Regions from separate parts of the Streptosporangium sp. NPDC049248 genome, predicted to be linked through region 4. Evidence: riboswitches for the same ligand, from Rfam matches in the RefSeq annotation. Region 4 holds a riboswitch; each other region holds the start of a gene.
What was found. Region 4 has a riboswitch for cobalamin ahead of AB0K21_RS21115 (ABC transporter substrate-binding protein). Riboswitches for the same ligand answer to the same signal wherever they lie in the genome.
Positions count from the first base shown of each region.

Region 1 (4,265 bases), on a different contig from region 4:
CATGAACAGGTTCAGCGACTGCGACTGGTCGATGTACGGGGTGCGCGCGGCGGCCAGGTCGATCAGCGCCTTCTGCGGCAGCTCCCAGGCGGTCCGGTAGAGCAGCCTCAGGTCGGCGGGGATCTCGGGAATGTCCTGGACGGAGCCGTCGGCGCGCTTGATCGCGTCACGGATCCGCGAGGTCCACAGCCCCCGGGCCCGCAGGTCGGCGACGAGATAGCGGTTGACCTGGAGGAACTCACCCGAGAGGGTCTCGCGCTTGAAGATGTTGGAGACCTGCGGCTCGATGCACTCGTAGCAACCGGCGATGGAGGCGATCGTGGCCGTGGGCGCGATCGCGATCATCAGCGAGTTACGCAGCCCCGTTCCGGCGATCCGCTCCCGAAGCTCCGTCCACGCGGCCGACGTCGCGGCCCCGTAGTGGTCGGGGTGGAGCACCCCGGCGGCGGCCCTGGTCTCCTCGTACGAGGGATGGCGGCCACGCTCGACGGCCAGGTCCGAGGAGGTCCGGTAGGCGGCGAGCGCGATCTCCTCGGAGATCCGGGTGGACAGCTCCAGCGCGCGCGGCGAGTCGAAGGGCAGCCGCAGCGCGAACAGCACGTCGGCCAGGCCCATCAGGCCGAGCCCGATCGGACGCCACTTCTGGTTGGCGGCCCTCGCCTCGGGGGTCGGGTAGAAGCCCAGGTCGATGGTGCGGTCGAGAAACCGCACGGCGGTGCGGACCGTCGCACGCAGCCGCGCCCAGTCGATCCCCTCTTCGGAGCCCGGAGACAGGTGGGCGGCCAGGTTGATCGAGCCGAGGTTGCAGACCGCGGTCTCGGCGTCGCTGGTGACCTCAAGGATCTCGGTGCAGAGGTTCGACAGATGGATGACGTTCTGGGGCCTGGCCGTCTGGTTGGAGGTCCGGTTGGCCGCGTCCTTGAAGGTCATCCAGCCGTTGCCGGTCTGCGCGAGCGTGCGCATCATCCGGCCGTACAGGGTGCGGGCGGGGAGCTGCGCGGTGAACCGGCCCTCGGCCTCGGCGGCCCGGTAGGCGTCGTCGAACGCGGCGCCGTACAGGTCGGTGAGGTGCGGGACCTCCTTGGGGTCGAACAGCGACCACACGCCGTCGGCCTCGACCCGGCGCATGAACTCGTCGGGGATCCAGTTGGCCAGGTTCAGGTTGTGCGTGCGGCGGGCCTCCTCGCCGGTGTTGTCGCGCAGTTCGAGGAACTCCTCGACGTCGGCGTGCCAGGGCTCCAGGTAGACGCAGGCCGCGCCCTTGCGGCGGCCGCCCTGGTTGACCGCGGCGACGCTCGCGTCCAGGGTGCGCAGCCAGGGCACGATGCCGTTGGAATGGCCGTTGGTACCGCGGATCAGCGAGCCCCGCGAGCGGATCCGGCTCCAGGCGATCCCGATGCCCCCGGCGTACTTCGACAGCCGCGCGACCTGCCCGTAGCGCTCGTAGATGGCCTCCAGCTCGTCGCGGGGCGAGTCGAGCAGGAAGCACGAGGAGAGCTGGGGTCTGCGCGAGCCGGAGTTGAACAGCGTGGGCGAGCTGGGCAGGTAGGACAGGGTGGCCATGAGCGCGTACAGCTCGGCGGCCTCCTCGACGGTCTCGGACAGGCCGCAGGCCACCCGGAGGAAGAAGTGCTGCGGGCGCTCCAGCACCTTGCGGGTGCGCGGGTGACGCAGCAGGTAGCGGTCGTAGACGGTACGCAGCCCGAAGTACTCGAATCTGGCGTCGGCGTCCGGCTCGATGAGCGCGTCCAGGACCCCGGCGTGGGCGGCCACGAACTCCGCGAGCCCGTCGGCGATCAACCCCGCCTCGTGCGTCGCGGCGACCGACTCGGAGAAGTCGCGGACGCCGTGCTCGGCGGCCTCGTCGGCGATCAGCTCGGCCAGCAGCGCGGCGGCGACTTTGGAGTTCTCGGGGTCGGTGATCACTCGGGCGGCGGCCTCGTCGATGGCCTGCCTGCGATCGACCGGCGCGTTCCCCGCGCTCTCCGCCGCCGTCTCCGCCAATACCTGTGTCACGTGGTGTCCCTCGCTCGCTCGAACTTCCCCCTGTGGCTCCGCCGGAGGGGCACGCGTCCGCGAGCGATCCCGGACACGCCGGACCGCCTCGTTCCGCGGGCCCTCCCACGAGGCCCTGGACAATCACGTCACCGGCAGGTCTTCGGACTCACGGGCGCCCTGCGCGTGCCTACCGGCCGTCGCTTCCCGGGCATGGCTCACCCAGTGCTCACATGACGGCTTTCGTTCCCGTTCACCGCTGCGGGGCAGTCCCGGAATCTCACCGGGTTCCCTCTTGCCTCGCCCCTCCCGGGGCGAACCAGCAACGAGCAGGATCCTACATCTAGGGGCGTCTGACGCAACTACCCCAACAAGTTGTGTCGGAAGACTTCAGCAGTCCGAGCTCGTGGAGCACCCCGCGGGTGCGGGCCGTCTCGGTGAAGAGCCACTGACGGAAGTCGTCACCGCTGAGGTAGACCCGGCTCCATCCATTGGCCGCGCACAGGGCGCGCCAGCGCGGCGCGGCGTCGATCCTGTCACACAGGGCGATCGCGGCGTCCCGGTCCGCCTGGCCCATGCCCTTGGGTCCCAGCAGGCCGCACCAGTCGCTGTACTCCAGCCGGACCTCGACCTCCAGGAGCGTCGGCGCGTCGATCCCGTCGAGCCGGCTGCCCGAGGAGACCACCAGGGGACGCAGGCGGCCCGCGGCGATCTCGGGTCGCAGGGCGCGGGCCGACCCCAGCAGGGCCGCGACCCGTCCGACCTGGAGCGCCTCGGCCGCGTCCTCGGCACCGTGGAACCCCGCGTACTCCAGCAACCGGGTGTCCACCCCGAGGCACTTGCCGATCATGCCGTAGAGCACGTGGTCGGAACCGCCCTCCGGCCGGCCGCCGACCGTCAGCGCCGCCGGGGTGCGGCGCAGCTCCGCGGCGAAGTCCTCGAAGGTGCGCAGCCGGGAGTCCGAGGGGACGACCAGGACCGTCCAGTCGCCGACCAGGCGGGCGAGGGGGGTGGCGGCGTCCACCACCGCGGCGGTGTTGGCGATCTCCGCGGCCGTCACCATCGGCATCGCGGCGACGAGCAGCCTGCCCTCGCGCGCGAACGAACCGCGCACGGCGCCGAACGCGTCACGCGGGACGGAACCCAGGGGCCCCGGCCGCTCGACGGCCATGGCGGAGCGTGCCAGCCCCGACAGGACCAGGACGGAGGCGAGCCTGCCCGCGATCCCGTCCCAGCCGTGGCCGTCGGCGGTGGGTTCGAGGATGCTCAGGCGGCCCACGGCCGAGCCGGCGGAGTCGCCGTTCAGGTCGCAGCCCGCGACGACCACGGCACCCGCGACCAGCGCGAAAAACCTCCTACGGCGCATAAGCGCCCCTTCCCCCAAGAACCCCCTATACCATAGGTTACCGCTTTATCACTATCTGTCACAGACCGGGGGTCGCCGCGCCCCCGGCCGGGGCGACCACCGTCGGCGGCCGCCCCGGGAGCCCTCTCACTCCACCGTGACGCTCTTGGCCAGGTTGCGGGGCTTGTCGACGTCCCGCCCCAGCGCCACGGCGGCGTGGTAGGCGAAGAGCTGAAGCGGGATCGACAGCAGGATCGGGTCCAGCTCGATCTCGTTCCTGGGCACCACGACGCAGTCATCGGCCAGCTTGGGGTCCACCGCGCGGTGACCGACCATGAGCACCCGGCCGCCCCGGGCGCGGATCTCACCCAGCGTGGTGAGGTTCTTGTCCAGCAGCTCGTCGTCGGGAACGATCGCCACGGTCGGCATGTCCGGGCCGATCAGCGCCAGCGGCCCGTGCTTGAGCTCGCTGGCCGGGTACGCCTCGGCGTGCACGTAGGAGATCTCCTTGAGCTTCTGTGCGCCCTCGCGTGCCACCGGATATCCTCGGACCCGGCCCACGAACATCATGCTCGGCGCCTCGGCGTACTTCTTCGCCAGTTCCTGGAGCTGCGGCTCCAGCGCCAGGATCTCCTTGATCTGGTCCGGCAGCCTCCGCAGGCCCTCGCAGATCCGGCGGCCGTCGGCGGGAGACAGGTCCCGCACCCGGCCGAGGTGCAGCGCGAGCAGCGCGAAGGCCACGGCGGTCGAGGTGAACGCCTTCGTGCTCGCCACCGAGACCTCGGGACCCGCGTGCAGGTACACGCCGCCGTCACACTCGCGGGCGATCGCGCTGCCCACGGTGTTGACGATGCCGAGCACCCGGCCGCCCTTGCGCTTGAGCTCCTGGACGGCGGCGAGGGTGTCGTAGGTCTCCCCCGACTGG
Region 1 covers NZ_JBFAQY010000002.1:194,962-199,226, forward strand. The annotation lists gene AB0K21_RS04835 (ribonucleoside-diphosphate reductase subunit alpha) at 1-2,016, opposite strand, end outside; cobalamin riboswitch at 2,132-2,334, opposite strand; gene AB0K21_RS04840 (tripartite tricarboxylate transporter substrate-binding protein) at 2,339-3,361, opposite strand; gene glmS (glutamine--fructose-6-phosphate transaminase (isomerizing)) at 3,488-4,265, opposite strand, start outside.
Region 1: it holds a riboswitch for cobalamin, as region 4 does, so the genes downstream of both, AB0K21_RS04835 (ribonucleoside-diphosphate reductase subunit alpha) here and AB0K21_RS21115 (ABC transporter substrate-binding protein) in region 4, are expected to answer to the same signal.

Region 2 (4,265 bases), on a different contig from region 4:
CGCCCGTTGGGGGTCCGGGCCCGTGACCGCCGGCCCGAGGCGCCGTCGCCCAGCCCGGGGACCTGGAAGGGGCGCACCCGGTACGGTTCCGCGGCGGGAAGATCCGGCGGGGTGCCGTTCCCGTCGGAGGCACCTGGAGCAGCGGAGGCGCCGGCCCCGTCGTCGTGCGAGTCCCCCTCATCGGAACCGGCGCGCACGGAACCTTCCGCGGAGCCGCTCTCCGGAGCGTCCCCGGAGTCCGCGGATCCCTCGGGACCGTCCGAATCACCCGGACCGCCGGAGCCGCCCGGACCGCGGCCCGGGCCGCCGTCCGGGCCGCCGTCCGGACCGTCCGGCTCGTCGCCGCCGTGTTCCGCCAGCAGGTCGTCGAGCCGTGACTCGTCGAGGCCCGGCGCGTCGAACGGGTCCCGGCGGCGGCGGTGCGGCAGCGAGAGACGGGCCGCCGCGCGCACGTCCTCGGCCGTGACCTCGGCGCCGCCGCGCCAGGCCGCGTGCGCGACGGCCGCATTGGCCGTGACCAGATCGGCCCGGAGCCCGTCCACCTCGAAGGCGGCGCACACCGCCGCGATCTGGCGCAGCCGGGCGTCCGGCAGCACGACCTTGGTGACCCGCTCCCTGGCCTCGGCGATCCGCCGCGCCAGGGCCGCCTCCTGTTCCGCCCACCCGGCGGCGAAGGAGGCGGGATCGGCGTCGAAGGCCAGCCGGCGCCGTACCACCTCGGCCCGCTCGTCCGGATTCCTGGACGCCCGCACCTCGACGGTCAGCCCGAAACGGTCCAGGAGCTGTGGCCGCAGCTCGCCCTCCTCCGGGTTCATCGTGCCGACCAGCAGGAACCGCGCCGCGTGCCGTACCGAGACCGATTCGCGCTCGACGAAGCAGGTGCCGAGCGCGGCGGCGTCGAGCAGCAGGTCCACCAGGTGGTCGTGCAGCAGGTTGACCTCGTCGACGTAGAGGACACCTCGATGCGCGGCGGCGAGCAGGCCAGGCTCGAACGCCCGGACCCCCTCGGTGAGCGCGCGCTCGATGTCGAGCGCGCCGACCAGCCGGTCCTCCGACGCGCCGACGGGCAACTCCACCAGCGCGGCCGGACGCTCCTGACCGCTCTCGCCCGTACCGTGCGGGCCGTCGGGGCAGGCCGGATCCGGTTCGGCCGGGTCGCAGGAGAAGCGGCAGCCGGCGATCACCTTGACCCCGGGGAGCTGTGCGGCGAGCGCGCGGACGATCGTGGACTTGGCGGTCCCCTTCTCCCCCCGGACCAGCACACCGCCCACCCGTGGCGAGACCGCGTTGAGGATCAGCGCGAGCTTGAGGTCGTCGAGGCCGACGACGGCGCTGAACGGATAGGCACCGATCACGAGGTTTCTTTCTGCGAGATCCTGTTGACGTGTCCGGCCCGCCGAATATTCAGTTCGGGGCCGCCGCGAGCGCGTCACGGCGAACGACGCGCTGCACGGCGATGCCGTACAGGACGCCGATGGCCGACCAGAGCACGAGTTGGGTGCCGAGGGAGGAGACGCGGAAGTCCCACAGCAGCTGGGCGGGGAAGCCGTCGGGCACCTCGTTGACCGTCGGCAGCACGAGCAGGGTGACGATCACGGGGACCAGGAAACCGGCCACGCCGGCGAGCCAGGGCCTGGCCGGCACCTTGCGGGCGCAGGCCACGCCCACCGCCACGGACAGCAGGCCGATGGCGACCAGGACCAGGTAGAGCACGGTCCGGCTGCCGATGGTGTCCGGGTCACCGACGGCGGGCGGGTTGGCCGGGTACTTGACGAACGGCACCAGCACGAGCGCGACGAACGCCGTGGCGGCCATCGTCGCGGCCAGCACCGCGTCGGAGCGGGGGCCGATCCGGCCGCGCAGCCCGGCGAAGACGAGGGAGAAGACACCCCCCACGGACATGCCGTACAGGGCCAGGGCGAGGAAGAGCCCGGCCCGCTGGCCGGACCGGCTGACCAGTGCCTCCTCCCCGTGGGAGTGCCCGGCCTCGCTCTGGGCGTGGGAGGCGGCCTCTTCGAGCGCGATGGCCTGGTCGATGTTCGGCTCGCCCAGCAGGTAGGCGAACGCGGCGGCGATCAGCCCGGCGACCAGCCCGACGAGCAGGCCGCGGAGCAGCAGGGTACGTATCACGGCGCGCGTCTAGTGGCAGGGAACGCCGAGCAGGTGGCGCCCGTCGTGCATGAGTTCGTGCAGATAGTCGCCCGCCTGCGACACCACCCCCTGGTCGAAGGTGACCAGGTAGGCCACCAGCAGGAGCAGCGGAACCGCCACGAGCCAGCGGGCCAGGTGGGAAAGGGGAACGGGCTGAGAAACGGACAGCTCACGCATGAGTAGCCTCCTTGGGGATGACGCGTCCCGACATGTGAGGACGCGGCGGCCAAGTAACCTGGCTCCCGGAACTCACGTTCCGGATACAGTGGCGCGACCGCACCGGCTTCTCACCGGACTTCCCTCGGACCACCGCGAAATCGTCCGCAATGTAACCTTTTTTAGAGCGGGCCGTCAATGTGGGGTGATCTGTCACGGCACCGCGGACGCCGCTCCAGTCTGGTGTCCCCCATCTCTCCGGCGGAACGCACCGCGCGGGCCGCCTGCAGCAGGACACGGCTCACATGGTGACACCGGTACTCAGGACCGGCGCACCGGGCGCCCTTGATCAGGTCTCTGAAGCCCGCTTGAGCAGCCCGGTCTCGTAGGCCGCCGCCACCGCGGCGGCCCGGTCCTTCACCCCGAGTTTGGCGAAGATGTGCAGCAGGTGTGTCTTGACCGTCGCCTCGGTGATGAACAGCTTCGCGGCGACCTCGCGATTGGTGGCGCCGCGGGCGATCAGCCCGAGCACTTCGAGCTCCCGCCGGCTCAGCGTCTGCCGCTCGGGGGCGCGTACCTTCCGCGTGAGCAGCCCGGCCACGGCGGGGGACAGCACCGTCTCGCCGCGGGCGGCCGCCTGCGCGGCGCGGAGCAGCTCGACACGCGGGGTGTCCTTGAGCAGGTAGCCGGTGGCGCCCTGCTCGATGGCGGGCAGCACGTCCGCGTCGTTGTCGAACGTGGTCAGGACCAGCACGTTGATGCCCGGTTTCTGCTCGCGCAGCCGGCGGATCAGCTCGGTGCCGCTCATCTTCGGCATCCGCAGGTCCATGAGCACGAGATCGGGGTCGGTCAGCCGCGCCAGGGCGAGAGCCTCCGGCCCGTCGGCCGCCTCGCCGACGACCTCGAAGGCCTCATCGGTGGAGAAGATCTCGCGTAGCCCGTCGCGGACGACCGGGTGATCGTCCACGACGATGATACGAATCGGCATGCCTCACACGTTTCCGGGGTCGGCGGGGATGGCGGGCACCGTGGCGGAGACGCCCGTTCCCTGGCCGGGAGCGGTCTCGATCTCGAAGTCACCGGCCAGCCGGGTGACCCGCTGACGCATCGCGATGAGCCCGAATCCGCCCGCGACCGACAGGTTCACCGTCTGGGGGTCGAACCCGGATCCGTCGTCGCGCACGTCGAGCACCACCACATCCTCCATGTAGGACAGGGTAACGGCGACCCTGCTGGCAGAGGCGTGCTTGCCGACGTTGGCCAGCGCCTCCTGAGCCACTCGCAGCAGGGTCGTCTCCACTTCGGCGTGCAGCGGTCTGGCCTCGCCGGTGACCGACACCGGAACCGGCATGCCGGTCGTCTGTGACCAGGTGGCCGCGACGTCCTCGAGGGCGGCCGAGAGCTGGGCCTCCTCCAGCGGAGCAGGGCGCATCGCCAGAACCGACCGGCGGGCCTCGTTGAGACTGTCCCTGGCCAGCGTGCGTACGGTGTTCAGTCTGGAGCGGGCGGCAGGCACGTTCTCAATGACGTTCTCGGCGACTTCGAGCTGGGTGAGGATGGCGGTCAGCCCTTGGGCGATCGTGTCGTGGATCTCCCTGGCCATCCGCTGGCGCTCGCCGAGCACGCCCGCCTCGCGGGCGCTGGTCAGCAGTTGCGCCTGCAGTCTCGCCTTCTCCTCCGCCAGCTCGACCAGTTCGGTGCCGGCGGCCTTCAGCTGCGCGATCATTTCCTGGCGCTGCCGGCTCTGCTCCGAGATGGTCTGGATGAACAGGCCGACGGTCGAGGTGATCAGGACGGCGAGCAGGAAGGAGAAGACCATCTCGCTCGGCGGCCGGGGATCGGGGCGGACGCCGACCAGCACGGCGGCTGTGGCGGCCACCCCCAGGTAGGCCATCCACCCGCGCAGCAGGGCGAAGGACTGGACGAACGCGCCCAGACCGGCCACCGTGAACAGCGAG
Region 2 covers NZ_JBFAQY010000005.1:331,344-335,608, reverse strand. The annotation lists gene AB0K21_RS13155 (putative cobaltochelatase) at 1-1,355, opposite strand, end outside; gene AB0K21_RS13150 (CbtA family protein) at 1,405-2,130, opposite strand; gene AB0K21_RS13145 (CbtB domain-containing protein) at 2,140-2,328, opposite strand; cobalamin riboswitch at 2,359-2,491, opposite strand; gene AB0K21_RS13140 (response regulator transcription factor) at 2,657-3,295, opposite strand; gene AB0K21_RS13135 (sensor histidine kinase) at 3,299-4,265, opposite strand, start outside.
Region 2: it holds a riboswitch for cobalamin, as region 4 does, so the genes downstream of both, AB0K21_RS13145 (CbtB domain-containing protein) here and AB0K21_RS21115 (ABC transporter substrate-binding protein) in region 4, are expected to answer to the same signal.

Region 3 (4,265 bases), on a different contig from region 4:
GCAGGTCGGGGACGACGATCGTCCGCCACGGCGTCACCCGGACCTCTCCCCCGCCGTGCTCGGCCGCCCGGGCGAGCGCCTCCAGCTGGGCCGCCGTGAGCCGCCCGAGCGCGGCGAGAACGGTGAGGGCCGATCTTCCGTCACGCTGTGCGATGACCCCGACCGTGCCTCCCCCCGCCGTCCGCGCCCGTCGTACGGCGGGGGCGGACAGCCGGAGAGCCGGCTCCGTCCCGAGAACGCGGGCCGAGACCCGTCCTGGACCGTCGGTCAGCTCGGCGAGCCGCCACGCGCCCGACCCCTGCTCGGCGCGCTCGGCCAGGAACGCCTCGGCGACCGCGAGCATGCCGGTGACGGCGGAGGAGACGGGTGCGCGCAGCCCCCGGTCGGCACCGGCGAGCAGCAGCGCCACCTCGGAGACGTCGTCCACCGAGGCGTCCACCGGTTCGACCGGCAGCAGTGTGACGTCCGCGCCGAGGGCCGCCATGTCGCCCGAGCCGTCGTCGAGCGCGAAGAGGAACCGGCCGGGCAGGTCGGCGAGCACGGGCCGGGCGCGGAGTTCCCCGTCCAGCCGGGACACGAGCGGACGGACGTCGAGCAGGCTCGCGGGTGCCCGCCCGGCCAGGGGTGAGGCCACGATGTTGCGTACCAGCTCATGCGTGGCCGACGGCAGCAGCCCGGCGGCGGCCAGCCGCACGGCGAGGTCGGATGCCGGGGAAGGCCGCCGAGCGTCGTCCGGAACGCGCGCGTCGCCGGGTGCCGGACGCACGGCGGGAAGGGGCTCGCCGTCCTGCGGCGGGAGGCCGCGCACCTGGAGGTTCGCCCGGGAGGTCAGCTCGATCACGCCGGATCCGAGCTCCCGGGCGGCGGCGGCGACCACGCGGAGCTGACCCGCCGTGAGCGCCCCGCCGGGAATCCTGATCCGTGCCAGGCCGCCGTCGGCCGCGGCGTGCACCTGGAGCGCTCCGGGACACGCGTCGGCCCGGTTTCTTCCGGGAGGGTCGGTTATTGACACGCAGTGGATGGTAGCTCCCATTTCTTTACGGATGTCCGCCTGGCATAGTGTGACCTAGGCGACGGCGCAGGGAGGAAGCCGGTGTGAAACCGGCGCGGTCCCGCCACTGTAACCGGGGAGCGAACCCCACCGAAGGCCACGGTCCGGTAACGGACGGGAAGGCCGGGGTGAGCGTTGATCCGGGAGCCAGGAGACTCCTGCCGTCGCGATGACGACGACCCGGGGCGAGGACCCCGAGGGAGGACTTCCGCATGCGTTCCGTGCCGCCCACCCCACGATCGGCCGCACCGCCCGCGCCACCCGCCGTCCTGCTGCTGTCGACCTCCGACACCGACCTGCTCAGCGCGCGGACGAGCGGCGCGAACTACCGGCTCGGCAACCCGGCGCGGCTGTCCGCCGAGGACCTGCCCGCGCTGACCGAGGGCACGGACCTCGTGGTCGTGCGGCTGCTCGGCGGCCGGCGGGCATGGCAGGACGGGCTGGACGCGCTGCTCGCCGACCGGCGGCCCGTCGTGATCCTCGGTGGCGAACAGGCCCCCGACGCCGAGCTGATGGAGCTGTCCACGGTGCCCGGCGGGGTCTGCGCCGAGGCGCACGCCTACCTCGCGCACGGCGGTCCGGCGAACCTGGCCCAGTTGCACGCCTTCCTCTCCGACACGGCGCTGCTCACCGGGTACGGCTTCGCACCGCCCGCGCCCACCCCGGGCTGGGGCCCCCTCGAACGTGTCGCGCGACGCACCGAGGGCCCCGTCATCGGAGTGCTCTACTACCGCGCGCACCACGTCGCGGGCAACACCGCCTTCGTCGAGACGCTCTGCCTGGCCATCGAGGAGGCGGGCGGCCAGGCCCTGCCCGTCTACTGCGGTTCCCTGCGCAGCGCCGAGCCCGGCCTGTTCGACACGCTCCGGGCCGCGGACGCCCTGGTGGTCACCGTGCTCGCCGCCGGGGGCACCCGTCCGGCGACCGCCTCGGCGGGCGGGGACGACTCCGCGTGGGACGTCGGCGCGCTCGCCGAGCTGGACGTGCCGATCCTGCAGGGCCTCTGCCTGACCACGGGAAGGGACGCCTGGCGGGAGAACGACGACGGCCTGTCCCCGCTCGACGCGGCCTCCCAGGTGGCGATCCCCGAGTTCGACGGGCGGATCATCACCGTGCCGTTCTCCTTCAAGGAGGTCGACGACGAGGGTCTGACCGTGTACGTGGCCGATCCCGAGCGGGCCTCGCGGGTGGCCGGCATCGCGGTACGGCACGGTCTGCTCCGGCACGTCAGGGCACCGGAACGGCGGATCGCGGTGATGCTGTCGGCGTACCCGACCAAGCACTCCAGGATCGGCAACGCGGTCGGCCTGGACACACCGGCCAGCGTGGTCAGGCTGCTCACGGCCATGACGGAGGCCGGGTACGACCTCGGAGACGGTTTCCCCGGCGTGGCGGAACTGGACGGCGACGCGCTTATCCACGCGCTGATCGCGGCGGGCGGCCAGGACCGGAACTGGCTCACCGAGGAGCAACTGGCCGCGAACCCGGTGCGGATCCCGGCCGCGCGCTACCGGGCGTGGTTCGAGACGCTGCCCGAGGACCTGCGGCACGGCGTCGAGGCGCACTGGGGGCCGCCGCCGGGCGAGTCGTTCGTCGACCGGAGCCGCGATCCGGACGGCGAGATCGTGCTGGCCGCGCTGCGCGCGGGCAACCTCGTGGTGATGGTCCAGCCGCCGCGCGGCTTCGGGGAGAACCCGGTCGCCATCTACCACGACCCCGACCTGCCGCCGAGCCACCACTACCTGGCCGCCTACCGGTGGCTGGCCGACGACTTCGGCGCGCACGCGATCGTGCACGTCGGCAAGCACGGCAACCTGGAGTGGCTGCCCGGCAAGTCGGCGGGGATGTCGGCCTCCTGCGGCCCCGACGCGGCGCTCGGTGACCTGCCGCTGGTCTACCCGTTCCTGGTCAACGACCCCGGTGAGGGCACGCAGGCCAAGCGGCGGGCGCACGCCGTACTGGTCGACCATCTGGTGCCGCCGATGGCCCGTGCGGAGACCTACGGCGACATCGCCCGGCTGGAGCAGCTGCTGGACGAGCACGCCTCGATCGCGGCCATGGACCCGGCCAAGCTGCCCGCCGTCCGGGCGCAGATCTGGACGCTGATCCAGGCCGCCAGGCTCGACCACGACCTGGGCGTCGACGACCGGCCGCAGGACAGCGGGTTCGACGACTTCCTGCTGCACGTCGACGGATGGCTCTGCGAGGTCAAGGACGTCCAGATCCGTGACGGCCTGCACGTGCTCGGCGACGCCCCCGAGGGGAAGGCCCGCGTCGACCTCGTGCTGGCCATGCTCCGCGCCCGCCAGATCTGGGCCGGTCAGGAGGCACTCCCCGGCCTGCGTGAGGCCCTCGGCCTGGCCGAGGACGGCGGCGCCGCGAGGGTGAGCGTGGACGAGGCCGAGTCGCTGGCCCGCGCCCTCGTCGAGGGCATGGAGGAGCGCGGCTGGGATCCGTTCGCCGTCTCCCCCGTCACCGCGTCCGTCCTGGCCGGCGGGGGTGACCGCGGCTCCGGGGTCCTGGCCGCCGTGGAGAAGGTGCTCGGGTTCGCGGCCGGGGAGATCGTGCCCCGGCTCGCCAGGACCACGGACGAGATCGGCGCGGTGCTGCACGCGCTCGACGGCGGTTACGTCCCCGCCGGGCCGAGCGGGTCACCGCTGCGCGGGCTGGTCAACGTGCTGCCGACCGGGCGGAACTTCTACTCCGTCGATCCCCGGGCGGTGCCCAGCAGGCTGGCGTGGGAGACCGGGCAGGCCATGGCCGACTCCCTGCTGGAGCGGTACCGCTCCGACACCGGTGAGTGGCCGCGCTCCGTCGGGCTGTCGGTCTGGGGCACCAGTGCCATGCGCACGGCGGGCGACGACGTGGCGGAGGTGCTCGCGCTGCTCGGCGTGCGGCCGGTCTGGGATGAGGCGTCCCGCCGGGTCAGCGGCCTCGAACCGGTCCCGCTCGCCGAACTCGGCCGGCCCAGGATCGACGTGACCGTCCGGATCAGCGGGTTCTTCAGGGACGCCTTCCCGCACGTCGTCACCATGCTGGACGACGCGGTACGGCTGGTCGCGGGCCTCGCGGAGACCGCCGAGGAGAACTACGTGCGGGCGCACGCCGACGCCGACCTGGCCGCGCACGGCGACGAGCGGCGGGCCACCCTGCGGATCTTCGGCTCCCGGCCGGGTGCCTACGGTGCGGGCCTGCTGCCGCTGATGGAGAGCGG
Region 3 covers NZ_JBFAQY010000005.1:338,933-343,197, reverse strand. The annotation lists gene AB0K21_RS13175 (precorrin-3B synthase) at 1-1,012, opposite strand, end outside; cobalamin riboswitch at 1,028-1,232, shown strand; gene cobN (cobaltochelatase subunit CobN) at 1,264-4,265, shown strand, end outside.
Region 3: it holds a riboswitch for cobalamin, as region 4 does, so the genes downstream of both, cobN (cobaltochelatase subunit CobN) here and AB0K21_RS21115 (ABC transporter substrate-binding protein) in region 4, are expected to answer to the same signal.

Region 4 (4,265 bases):
ATGACCGTCGGAGGAGACCACCCGCCAGGCGATCACATAGTCACCCGGGTCCAGAGGCGCCGAAACGTCGGAGGTGACCGTGTCACCTGCGACCTTCGCTTTGCCGATGTCGATGATCGTGTCGCTCGCCGTACGCAGCGCGACCGCTGGGAAGCGGACCTGAGAGCTGAACTCCAGCTTGATCCGTTCGACGGCGGAGACCTTGGCATCCTTGGCTGGAGAGCTGCTCTTGAGACGGTCGTGGGCGAGCGCGGCGGGTGCGCCGAGCAGGACGAATATGGCGCAACACAGGGCGGTGACAACGGTCGTGCGGACGGATCGTGGCAGGGACGCCATCGTGGACTCCAGAAGGGACCTCCGGCCGTGCCCTCGGCACAGACCGGCGAAACGGAAGGAACGCCTCCAGTGAAAAAAGGAGGGCGTCTGGTCACGGGGGCACGCCGCCCTCCGGACCCTTCCTCCAGGTCCTTCAGTCGGCGTGTCGCGGCACGGGCGGGCCGCGCCGCCGCAGCACCGGCAGGATTTCCCAGCCGCCGTACGGCCGGACATCGGCGGCCGGAACGGCCCGCCACACCGGCGGCGCCACCTCGGCGGGGACGGCGAACAACAGCCGGATCAGCGGCCTCGGCCCGCCGTACAGGCGGATCATCAGCCACAGGGCGCTCTCGCCCCGGTGCAGCCACCATCCGGTGCCCAACGCCACCGCGAGATGGATCATCGTCATGCCCAGGCCGGAATGGCCGTGCTCAGCGGAGGACATCGCCTGCGGCGCGGGCGCGGCGCGATTGAACAGCTCATGCAGCAGGATCTGCGCGCCGATGGTCGCGCCGAGCACGACCTCCACACCGCGCTCGCGCCCGTTGAGCGCGTACGCCACGCAGAAGGCGATCAGTGCGCCCAGAACGGCCAGGTGCGGCGGGATCAGGCCGCCCCCGGCCAGCGCGTGGCCGCCCGCGGAGACCGCGAGGCACATCGTCGCGAAGACGATGGCTCGTGGCACGCGCAGCGCCGACGCCGTAGGGGTCACAAAGGACATCCTGTCAGCCGGGTGGCTCGCCGAGAAGACCGGGACGGCGGATCATGCCTCAGGCCGTCGCGGCCGGGTGCATGAATCTCATACCCGGACATACGTGGGAACGGCTCCCGCCGTTCACCCGAAACGCGGGACGGTCATGCGAAGAGCGCCTCGTTTCCCATGGCGGCCGTGCGTGTGGAGCCGGATCGCGTGCCGTCCGGGACCGCACGCACGGCACGCGCGGCGGTCCCGGACGCCGTTGCAACGATCACTGAACGAACCGGTCGGGGGCTTGTCGTTAATGGTGGTTGTGCGAACATGGTCGGCGTAGGCGACGGCGGAACGAGGAAACCGGTGTGAATCCGGTGCGGTCCCGCCACTGTGATCGGCGAGTGAATCCCGAACAGGCCACTGCCCGCGTGCGGGTGGGAAGGCCGGGAGGAGCATCGACCCGAGAGCCAGGAGACTCACGCTGTCGCCTCCTCACGAAATGGGGCGGATCTCCCCAAGAGAGGATGGTGGCCGTCATGCGGTTCTCCCGCTATAGGGCCCTTCAGCCTGCCCGTCGTGCAGGACTCTCCTGGTGATCCGGCCTCTCGCCCGTCGCGGCAGCCGTCGAGGAACGGTGGCCGCGGCCAGTTTCCAGGAGACCACCTATGGGCATCCCCCGCCCGATCACCGGCGTGCTGCTCGCCGTCCTGCTCACCGCCACCGCCTGTGGCGCCCCCGCGTCGCAGGGCTCACCGAGCGCTTCGGCGGCACCGCCTTCGGCCGAGGGCCGTTGCGTCACGAGCTTCGACGCCGCCAAGGACTACTTCCCGGTCAAGCAGAAGGTGGAGCACGCGACGAACTTCACGCTGACCTACGCCAAGAACTATCAGGTCCTCACCGTCAAGCAGCCCGCCCCCGGCGCCAAACCGGAGACCTACGTGCTGGTGCGGTGCGGTACCCCGGCTCCCGCGCTCACCGGCGAGCTGGCCGCGGCGGTCACCGTCGAGACCCCGATCGAGCGGCTGTTCTCCGCTTCGACGACCCACCTGCCGTTCATCACCGACCTGGGCGTGCTGGAGCGGCTTACCGGTGTTTCGTCGGCCGGGTACATCACTTCCCCCCAGGTGCTGGCCCAGGTGAAGGCCGGGAAGATCACCGAGTACGCCAAGGGTCAGGAAGTCGACACCGAGAAGGTGATCGCCGCCAAGCCGGACGTGCTGATGAGCGGCGGCACCGAGGACAAGTCCTACGGCCCGTTGCGCCAGGCCGGGATCAAGGTGGTGGCCAACGCGGAATGGCTGGAGTCCACCGCGCTGGGCCGCGCCGAGTGGATCAAGGTGATGGCCGCGCTGACCGGTACCGAGGCCAAGGCCGGTGAGGTGTTCGGCAAGGTCGAGACCGACTACACCGCCTTGGCCGCCAAGGCCAAGGCGGCCGCGCCGGTCACCGTGCTGCCGGGCCAGATGTACGAGGGGCAGTGGTCGGTGCCCAACGGCGGCAGCTATGTCGCGGGGCTGATCAAGGACGCGGGCGGCACCTACCCGTGGGCGGACACGCCGGGCCCCGGCAGCACCACCTTGGACCTGGAGGCTGTGCTGTCCAAGGCCAGGGACGCCAAGGTGTGGCTGGCCACCGTGAACGAGTGGAAGAGCCTGGCCGATGTGGAGAAGGCCGACCCGCGCTATGCCAAGTTCGGCGCGTTCGAGTCCGGGAGCGTCTGGTCGGCGAACAGGACGCTCGGGCCTGGGGGCGGCAACGACTTCTACGAGCGCGGCGTCGGCCACCCGGACCTGATCCTGGCCGACCTGGTCGCGATTTTGCACCCAGACCTCGCGCCAGGGCACGCCTTCACCTTCTACCAGCAGCTGACCAGGTGACGGCTCTGGCCCTCGCAGGCGTTCCGGCGGCGGCCCAGCGCCGCCGGAGCGTCGTCCTGGCCGCTCTGGGGATCACGGTGCCGCTGACCTTCGTGCTGGCGGTCCTGCTCGGATCGACCCTGATCCCGCTGAACCAGGTGCTGGCGGCGCTGGTGCGTGACACCGGCGCGGATCCGGGGGTTCAGGAGATCATCTGGACGGTACGGCTGCCGCGCGCCATCACCGCGGCCCTGGCCGGAGCAGCCCTGTCAGTTTCGGGAGTGCAACTGCAGACCCTGTTTCGCAACCCGCTGGCCGAGCCGTACATCCTGGGGGTGAGCTCGGGCGCGAGCCTGGGCGTGGCCCTGGTGATCATCGGGTGGGGCGGCGCGGCCGGCGCGTTCACCGCGGGCATCGCGGGCCTGGGCCGCGCGGGCGTGGTGGTGGCCGCCTCGGCCGGTGCGGCCACGGTGCTGGTGCTGGTGCTGGTGCTGTCGCGGCGGGTCAGGTCGGTGATGACGTTGCTGATCATCGGCGTGATGGTGGGGTCGGCCGCCACCTCGCTCATCACGCTGCTGCTGGTCTACACCGACCCGCAGCGGGCCCAGCAGTTCATCATGTGGGGTCTGGGCAGCTTCGCCGGCACCACCTGGGGGGACCTCGGGGTGTTCGTGCCGGTCTGCGTGGCCGCGCTGGCGGGTGCGCTGGCCGGGGTCAAAGCGCTCAACGCGCTGCTACTGGGCGAGAACTACGCGCGCACGATGGGCGTGCAGGTCCGGGGGGTGCGCACGCTCACCCTGCTGACCTCCTCGGTGCTGGCCGGGGCGGTGACCGCCTACTGCGGGCCGATCGCCTTCCTTGGCCTGGCGGTGCCGCACGTGGCCCGGCTGCTGCTGGGCACCGCCGACCATCGGGTGCTCATGCCCGCGGCCGTCCTGCTGGGCGCCGCCGTGGCGCTGGCGTGCTGTGTGGCCACCCAGGCGCCGGGCAGCGGGGTCGTGCTGCCGCTGAACGCCGTGACCACCATCGTGGGCGCGCCAGTGGTGATCGCCGTACTGCTGCGCAGCCGCGCGGCCCGAACCGGACTGGCGGTGTGAGCATGAGCCTGGAACTGCGCGCACTGCACGCCGGATACCCCGCCCGGCGGGGACAGCAGGAGCGTCGCGTGCTCGGCGACCTGGACGCCGAGGCCCTGGCGGGCGAGCTGACCGTGCTGATCGGCCCGAACGGCACCGGCAAGTCCACGCTGCTTCGTACCATGGCCGGGCTCCAGCCCGCGCTGGGCGGCCAGGTAAACGTCGACGGCGTCGGCATCGAGACCCTGCCCGCCGCCCGCCTGGCCAGGAGCCTGGCCGTCGTGCTCACCGAACGCGATCTGCCGCCGCTGCTGAGCGCCCGCGAAC
Region 4 covers NZ_JBFAQY010000011.1:19,251-23,515, forward strand. The annotation lists gene AB0K21_RS21105 (copper resistance protein CopC) at 1-336, opposite strand, end outside; gene AB0K21_RS21110 (hypothetical protein) at 470-1,027, opposite strand; cobalamin riboswitch at 1,324-1,505, shown strand; gene AB0K21_RS21115 (ABC transporter substrate-binding protein) at 1,672-2,883, shown strand; gene AB0K21_RS21120 (iron ABC transporter permease) at 2,880-3,959, shown strand; gene AB0K21_RS21125 (ATP-binding cassette domain-containing protein) at 3,962-4,265, shown strand, end outside.